Regions from separate parts of the Nocardia sp. NBC_00508 genome, predicted to be linked through region 2. Evidence: predicted binding sites of a transcription regulator. Region 2 holds the regulator's gene; the other holds the start of a gene.

Region 1 (4,422 bases), 280 kb from region 2:
GCCGATGACGCAGAAATCGTAGGCTGTGCCGATGGTTCGCTCGTTCATTGCCGAGCAGCGTAAGCGGTGGCGCACCGCCCATCCGCATGTCCCGGGTGGCATTGTTGGTTTCCGCCGACCCACGAGCGGGTAAATACCCGTGTAGCTGGCGAGCGCCATTCTCGACTGCCACATCGAGACACCCCGGCCAACGGCGTCCGGCCGTCGACACGAACACGGCGCACCCAAGTGTGGCGCTCGCCCGCTCCAAATCTCGGGATCGGGTCCGGTGTCAGCGGGTCAGGCGAACTGGCCCGCTGTCCTTCCTTCGCCCGTCGGCCCCGCGAACGCCTGTGCGATGGCGAGCCATTCCGCGGCGTCGGCTCCATATGCCTCGATCGTGAGGTCGTCATGATGGCGGCGCTGTGTCACCAGGAGGCAGAAATCGAGCGCGGGTCCGGTCACTCGCTGCGCGGCATCGTCGGGACCCCACGACCAGATCGTGCCGTCCGGCGCCGCCAGCTCGACTCGGAATTCCGCTGCGGGCGGGGTCTTTCCATGCACCATGTAGGCGAAGTTCCTGGTGCGCACGCCGATATGGGCCACGGTGCGCAGCCGGGCCGTTGGCGTCCTGCGTACGCTGAGCGTGTCGGCCACGTCCTGCCCATGCGCCCAGGTCTCCATGATGCGGGCGGTGATCATCGAGGCCGCGCTCATCGGCGGGCCGAACCACGGCAGTTTGCTACCCGGCGGCACCGCGCGCAGCGCCGCGGCGAGGGATGCGCGTCCACGACGCCACCGGTCGAGCAAGTCGGCAGGGGGTTCGGTCGCGGCCTGCTCGGCCGCTTCATCGACGAAGGTGAGCGCACGCGGCCCGGCCTCGGTCACCAAGCGCTGGAAGTCCGCTGGGTCCGCCGCGGCGATCGTCGCGATCTCATCGGTCCAGGCCAGGTGGCCGATCTGATGGGCGATGGTCCAGCCGGGTGCCGGGGTGGTGCGCGCCCACTCCCCGAGTGCCAACTGGCCGACGAGTCGTTCCAGATCCGCGCATTCGTCGGCGAAATCACCGAGCAGCGCTTCGAGGTCAGCCATTCGTTTCCTTGCCGGTCCCTTGCACACCGCTTCGTGTGCCGTCGGCGTTCAGCATCGCAGCGGGCACAGAAAAAGGCAAGCATGCTTGTTTTATATTTGCCAGCGGACGCACTACCAGCCGAAAACGACCAGATGGGCGGCGCCGACGAGGAGTCCGAGGGCCGCCCCGTGCAGATACAGCAGCCAGGCGTCCTGCTCGACAGAGGCGTAGAACATCTCCATGAACTCCCCGGGCGTCAGCCGCCGCAGCTTACGCGCCGCGAACTCGTCGATGGTCTTGGCCTGCTCGAGGGTGAACTCCTCGTCCTCCGCCAGGCTGGGCGCCAAGCCGACTGCCGCACCCGCCGCGCCCACCGAGAGGTTGACGAACTGGCGGCGTCCCAGCGCCGCTCGCACCAGGGTGGTGGTCGGCCCGAGCTGGCGAGTGATCTCGTCGGCGATCACATGCTCCAGCAACTGCCTGGTCTTGTCCCCGTTCGGGCCGTCGAGAAGCTCTTTCGACAGGTTGGGCAGGGTCAGCACCTGGTAGGCCAGGATGTGGGCGAGGTCGGTCGCCGCTTGCGGCTGCCGCTTCGCCAGCAGCGCTTGTTTCCACAGGTACTTGTATCTCGGTTGCGGGTCGCCTGGCTCGAACACCATCTTCACCGCGATGACGTTCACGATCACGCCGATCGCCGCCGAGGCGAGTAGCACGATCACCCAGCCCGGCACCGAGCCGAGCACTGGAATGTGCTGGTGCACATGCAGGTACAAGGCAAGCAGCAGACCGAACGGCGCCCCGAGCAAACCGATGCGCACCATGAATCGCAGCTCGGGCGCCGCGATGGTGGTGGTCAGATCCTTCAGGATGGCCGGGTTTTCCTGCAGGTAGCGGATCACGAAGCTCTTGATGTCGATCAGCTGGTCGACGTTGTCCCCGAGTGAGGCGAACGCGCGCCGCGACAGCGCGGGCAACTCCCGATCCACCCGCTGATAGATCAGCTGCTTGGCGGCGCGCGGTACGGTGCGCCACAGATCCGGGTTCTCCCGGTACATCAGTTCGTCGACCAGCGGCCGCACCTGTTCACGCGCCAGCACCGCGGTGTAGTCGGCGATGCCGTCCAGATCGAGTTCGTGGATGAAGTCCTTGGGGCTGCCGATCCGCATCAGCGCCTTGTCCACGCAGATACTGGCCATCTTCTCCGCGCGCGCCGGAATGAAGCCCTGGAATCCGAGGCGGCGGCCGTCGGCCGAGAAGGTCGGCAGCACCTGGACCCGGCGCGGGAAGTATGGGTAGAGCACCTGCAGGCCGGGGATGTGAACACCGCGAAACCGAATCGGCCAGAACAGCATGAGCACGCCGGTCCAGTTGGTCAGCCACCCGGCCAGCGCACTGAAGATCGGAAACGTGACCAGGTCGACCACGAACTTCGACTGCCCGGTCAGCCCTTCCCAGTCGATGAACACGCCAGCGGCGAGCGACGACATCGATGGGACTCCCTAAGCCGAGCCGGCGGTACCGCCGGTATGAGATATCAAGGCCCCCACGTTCTCATTGCCTTGGACGGAGTGTCAACGAGACCCGTTCCTCGGAGCGGGCAGGTGATCAAGGCCTGCGCTATTCGCCGTCAGCGAACGACCTGAGCTGCGCGGAACAAACGCGAACACCTTCGGGTTGAGTAGGCAACGCTCAACTTTTGGAAGGGTCGAAGACGTGACTACACCACAGAACCTGCCGGTGCTGTTCCTGACCGATCCGATCGTGCTGCCGGGCATGGTCGTGCCCATCGAACTGGACGAATCGGCGCAGGCCGCGATCGATGCCGCACGGGCCGCCAAGAAGGACTCCGTGCTGCTCGCGCCCCGGCTGACCGAGGGCTACGCCACCTACGGTGTGGTCGCCACCATCGAACAAGTCGGCCGGATGCGCGGCGGGGCCCCGGCGGCCGTGCTGAAGGCCGAGCGGCGCGCCAAGATCGGACACGGGGTCACCGGACCGGGCGCCGCGCTGTGGGTGGAGGCCGAACCGGTCGAGACGCCGACATCGGACGGTCGGACCAAGGAACTGGCCGCAGAGTACAAGAAGCTGGTCGTCTCGGTGCTGCAACGGCGGGAGGCGTGGCAGATCATCGATGCGGTCAGCCAGTTGACCGACCCGTCGGCGATCGCCGACACTGCGGGCTACGCGCCGTACCTGACCTTCGAGCAGAAGCGGGAACTGCTCGAAACCCCTGATGTGGCCAAACGGCTCAGCACCTTGATCGAGTGGACCAAGGAGCACATCGCCGAGGCCGAGATCACCGAGAAGATCAGCGAAGACGTCCGCGAGGGCATGGAGAAGAGCCAGCGCGAGTTCCTGCTGCGCCAGCAGCTCAACGCCATCCGCAAGGAACTCGGCGAGGACGAGCCCGACGGCGCCGACGACTACCGCACCCGCGTCGAGCAGGCCGACCTGCCCGATACCGTGTGCGAGGCGGCGCTGCGCGAGGTCGGCAGGCTGGAGCGGGCCAGCGATCAGAGCCCGGAATCCGGCTGGATCCGGACCTGGCTGGACACCGTGCTGGAACTCCCGTGGACGGTGAAGACCACCGACAGCACCGACGTTTCGGCTGCCCGCGCGGTCCTGGACGCCGATCACCACGGCTTGGACGAGGTCAAAGACCGCATGGTCGAGTACCTGGCCGTCCGGGCCCGCCGTGCCGCCCGCGGGCTGGAGATCGTCGGTGGGCGAGGCTCCGGCGCGGTGCTGGTGCTGGTCGGCCCGCCCGGTGTGGGCAAGACCTCGCTCGGTGAGTCCGTCGCGCGGGCCTTGGGCCGCAAGTTTGTTCGCGTCGCCCTGGGTGGCGTGCGCGACGAGGCCGAGATCCGCGGTCACCGGCGCACCTATGTCGGCGCACTGCCCGGTCGCATCGTGCGTGCCATGAAGGAGGCGGGTTCGATGAACCCGGTCGTCCTGTTGGACGAGATCGACAAGGTCGGCTCGGACTTCCGCGGCGACCCGGCCGCCGCCCTGCTCGAGGTGCTGGATCCAGCGCAGAACCACACGTTCCGCGACCACTACCTCGATCTGGATCTGGACTTGTCCGACGTGCTGTTCATCGCCACGGCGAATGTCATGGAGACCATCCCCGGCCCGCTGCTGGACCGGATGGAGCTGATCACCGTGGACGGCTACACCGAGGACGACAAGGTGGCCATCGCCCGCGACTTCCTGGTGCCGCGACAACTGGAGCGCAACGCGCTGACCGCCGACGAGGTGACCGTCACCGAGGAGGCGCTGCGCGAGATCGCGGCCGACTACACCAGGGAAGCCGGTGTGCGACAGATGGAGCGGCTGATCGCGAAGGCGTTGCGCAAGGCGGCGACTCGGTT
Region 2 (4,422 bases):
GGTGAGCCTTTCGACCCGACCCTGCACGAGGCCGTGCAGCACGAGGGTTCCGGCCATGACCCGGTGATCGGCATAGTGATGCGCAAGGGCTATCGCTTCGGCGATAGGGTGCTTCGGCACGCGCTCGTCGGGGTAACCGATGGCGTGGCCGATCTGACGGAGGCTACCGAGGCGGAAACCGCCGATCGGGTAACGGAAGAGGCATCGGACGTTGATGCCGGCGCGAACGACAATTAACGAAGCGAGAGGAGGAGATGCTCGGTGAGCCAACGGGAGTGGATCGAAAAGGACTTCTACAAGGAGCTGGGCATCTCCTCCACTGCCTCGCAGGACGAGGTCAAGAAGGCCTACCGCAAGCTCGCGCGCGACTTGCACCCGGACGCCAATCCCGGTGATACCAAGGCCGAGGAGCGGTTCAAGACCGTCAGCGAGGCGCATGCCGTGCTGTCGGATCCGGCCAAGCGCAAGGAGTACGACGACACCCGCAAGCTCTTCGTGGGCGGCGGGTACGGTCGCGGTGGGTTCTCTCCCGGCGCGGGAGGCTTCTCGCAGGAGTTCAACCTCGGGGACATCTTCGGTGGCTCGACCGCCGGCGACGGTGGCCTCGGCGACCTGCTCGGCGGTCTGTTCAACCGGGGCGGCACGCGGACCGCGAGCCGCCCACGGCGCGGCGCCGACGTGGAGACCGAGACGACGCTCGGTTTCCGGGAGGCAGCCCAGGGCGTCACGGTTCCGCTGCGGATGACCAGCCCCTCGCCGTGCACCACCTGTCACGGCAGCGGCGCCAAGCCGGGGACGAGTCCGCGAGTCTGCCCGGTCTGCAATGGAAACGGCGTGGTCAGCCGCAACCAGGGCGCGTTCGGTTTCAGTGAGCCGTGCGACGAGTGCCGGGGCAGCGGTTCGATCATCGATGACCCATGCGTCGACTGCCGCGGCAGCGGCATCCAGAACCGCACACGCACCATCACGGTGCGGATTCCTCCTGGAGTCGGTGACGGGCAACGGATCCGGCTGGCCGGTCAGGGCGAGGCGGGGCTGCGTGGGGCGCCCTCGGGTGACCTCTACGTCTCCGTCCACGTCAGCCAGGACAAGGTCTTCGGCCGTAACGGCGACGATCTGACCCTGGTGCTTCCGGTCAGTTACAGCGAATTGGTCCTTGGCACCACGGTTTCGGTGCCCACACTGGACGGCCGAGTTGGGGTCAAGGTGCCGCCGGGCACCGCCGATGGCCGTATCCTGCGGGTGCGCGGTCGCGGCGTGCTCAAGCGCGGCGGCGGCGCGGGTGACCTGCTGGTGACCGTCAAGGTGGCGGTGCCGCAGAAGCTCGACGGTGACGCCGTGGATGCCCTGAAGCGTTACCAGGAGGCGGAGCGGTCCAGCGGTTTCGATCCACGTGCGGGATGGGCGGGTGCGTGATGTCCTCTGAACCGAAGAACGCGTCCGGCGGGTCGCGCGCCGAGTTCTTCATGATCTCGGTGGCGGCCCAACTGGCCGGCATGCACGCGCAGACGCTGCGCACGTATGACCGTCTGGGACTGGTTACGCCGCAACGCACTTCGGGCGGCGGGCGGCGCTACTCGGCCAGGGACGTCGAGCTGCTGCGCGAGGTGCAGCGGCTGTCCCAGGACGAGGGCGTCAACCTGGCGGGCATCAAGCGCATCATCGAACTGACCAATCAGGTGGAGGAGCTGCGCCAGCAGGTCGCCGAGCTGGCGGCGGAGCTGGAGCGGATGCGGGCGGGCTACCGCCCCGATCTTTCGCCTCCGCAACGCAGTACCGCGTTGGTCGTCTGGCAGCCGCGCAATCGCCGCGACGACAGCAGGCGCCGACTGTAACCGGCACACATCGCCGCCCCCGGCCTCCGATCGCGCACCGCGATCCGATGCCGGGGGCGTTGTCGTTTCGGCAGGCAGACGCCAAATTTGCTGACAGTAAACCAGAATACGTTGGCCGGAAGTCGGACCGGTCTCGTCATTTCACTCTCGAATGAACACTGCGCTTTCACCATAGATTGGTCGACGGTATCGGTCACTTTCGAAGGTTTCGCAATCGGATTGTCAGTCTCGATGTTGCCGTGAAGTCGCTAGAACAGACCGATTGGGACGTAATTTCCTAAGGGGGCCTTGAGGTTTCGGCGATCAAACGGCCGATTTTGTGGCAGATCTACCGTCTTCCAGTTGGTTTCTCTGGCGTGTCTCGCTGTGCGCCCTCGTTTTGCCGAAATCGCACGCGTGATGTTTATGCGAAAGATTCCGTAGCTGGCAAACCTCGCCTACACTCCTTGCCATCGGCTGCTGTCGAGTGGCCCCGCAGCACCTCACTCGCCGGCACGGTTCGTGTACTAGTGCGAAATGGGGTTGTGACATCAATGGATTCGCGCACTGTCGCTTTGATCAGAACTACATTCAAGGCGGTTGCTGCGGAAGATGGAGGGCCGGAGAAACTGGCGAGATCGTTCTACGCGATCTTGTTCACCGACTACCCGCACGTCCGCGATTTCTTTCCGGCCGCGATGGACTCCCAGCGCGATCGCCTGGTCAAGGCGGTCGCCTATGCGCTGGACCGGTTGGAGGAGCCCGACAAGCTCCTGCCCTTTCTCGCCCAATTGGGTAGGGACCACCGCAAATACGGCGTGCAGGCCGTGCATTACGTCGCCGTGGCCACCGCGCTGAAGACGGCCGTCAAGGTGTTCGCGGGGACCGAGATGTGGACCGACGAGGTCGACCGGGCCTGGGACGAGGGCCTGAAGATCATCTCCGACACCATGATCGGCGCGGCGGAGAAGGAGACCACGCCACCGGTGTGGACCGGCACGGTCATCGAGCGGCGCGAGGTGCTGCGCAACCTGGTCATCGTCCGGCTGCAGCTCGACCAGCCGATGCGCTACGCCGCGGGCCAGTACGTGAGCGTGCAGATCCCGTCGCGGCCGCGGATGTGGCGCTATCTCTCGCCCGCCGTGCCCGCGAACGCCAATGGTGAGATCGAATTCCACGTCCGCGGTGTGCTCGGCGGCTGGGTCAGTTCGGCCATCATCGGCCAGACCGCCGTCGGCGATCAGTGGCTGTTCGGCTCGCCGCTCGGTGGACTAGGTGTTCCGCGCAACACCAAGCGCAAAATGCTGATGGTCGGCTGCGGTACCGGTCTCGCGCCGCTGCGCGCGCAGCTCATGGCGATGGCGCAACGGCGAACCAATCCGAAGGTGCACCTGTTCGTCGGCGGTCACCACCCGTGCGACCTCTACGACCTGGACACATTGAACGACCTGGCGGTGGCCAACCGCTGGCTCACCGTCACGCCGGTGACCGAACACGACGAAGACCCGTGGTGGCACGTCGAACCCGACGAGTCCCGCGGGCTGTGGCCCGCCCTGGAACCGCGGGTGATCGGACAGATCGGCAAAGTCGTGGCGAGCTTCGGTGCCTGGGCCGATCGTGACGTGCAGATCGTCGGTTCACCCTCGATGGTGCAGACCACGAAGTTCCGCCTGATGGCGGCGGGGATGCCGGCCAAGAACATCCGCCACGACCCGCTCTTCTGACGGTTCAGAGCCCTTCGAATTGAATCAGTTCCGCGGGGGTTCCGGTTTCGAGCAGGCGCTCGACAGTGGTCTGGACCATGGCGGGGGAGCCGCAGACCAGGACCTGGTGGTTCAGGAACGCGCCGTGGGAGCCGAGCACGTCGGCGAGGGTGCCGTACAGCAGGTCGTCGGCCGGGAAGCCGATGTCGACGCGGGACTGCTCGTACCACTCGTCCACCCAGTCCGGGTCCTCCGGGCTTTCCACCACCGGAATCACGGTGAGCCAGGGCAATTCCTCGGCCAGCAGGTACAGCATGTCCTCGGCGTACAGGTCGCGCGGGTATCGCCCGCCGACGAACAGATAGGTGGGCGGCGGTTCCGGCTTGCGAGCCAGGTCGAGGATTTGTGCGCGCAGCGGCGCCAATCCCGTGCCGCCCGCGATCATCACCACCTCGTTGCCGTCGGGGTCCACCTGGAACCCGCCGAGCGGAGCGCCGATCCGCCACTCGTCGCCCGGCTGGGTGTCGGCCACGATCGCGCCGCTGCACCAGCCGCCCGGCACGGTGCGCACATGGAACTCCAGTTTGCCGTCCAGCGAGGGCGGCAGCGCCGGGGAGAGCCTGCGTCGCACGCCCGGGTGCTGCGGCACCCGTACCTCGACCGACTGGCCCGCGCCGAACGGCACGAACTCGCCGATCAACCGGATCACCGCGAGGTCGTGACGAAGCCGATGATGGCCGACGACGGTCGAGGTCCATTCCGGCGCCTGATGCGCACCGTTACCGAGCGTGCTCGGATCCCCCACCGGGGCCTCCTTCTCCTACACAGGGTCGCAGCTGATGATCTGCTCGGGCGTACCGACTGCGATGAGAGCACGCCGGGTGTCCGCGATCATCCGTGCCGAT

The links. Region 2 encodes HspR, which represses chaperone genes until heat shock. Its sites were predicted from a motif close to ANNTGAGTNNNNNNNACTCANNT; they were not measured.
Region 1: the regulator HspR is predicted to act here: its motif matches at 2,724-2,746, upstream of lon (endopeptidase La).

What each region holds. Positions count from the first base shown of each region.
Region 1 is NZ_CP107852.1:3,440,741-3,445,162, reverse strand. It holds gene lhgO (L-2-hydroxyglutarate oxidase) at 1-48, opposite strand, end outside; gene OHA40_RS15335 (TIGR03084 family metal-binding protein) at 280-1,071, opposite strand; gene OHA40_RS15330 (hypothetical protein) at 1,183-2,538, opposite strand; gene lon (endopeptidase La) at 2,825-4,422, shown strand, end outside.
Region 2 is NZ_CP107852.1:3,156,238-3,160,659, reverse strand. It holds gene grpE (nucleotide exchange factor GrpE) at 1-237, shown strand, start outside; gene dnaJ (molecular chaperone DnaJ) at 262-1,416, shown strand; gene OHA40_RS14125 (heat shock protein transcriptional repressor HspR) at 1,416-1,835, shown strand; gene OHA40_RS14120 (FAD-binding oxidoreductase) at 2,369-3,538, shown strand; gene OHA40_RS14115 (FAD-binding oxidoreductase) at 3,543-4,322, opposite strand; gene OHA40_RS14110 (FAD-binding oxidoreductase) at 4,338-4,422, opposite strand, start outside.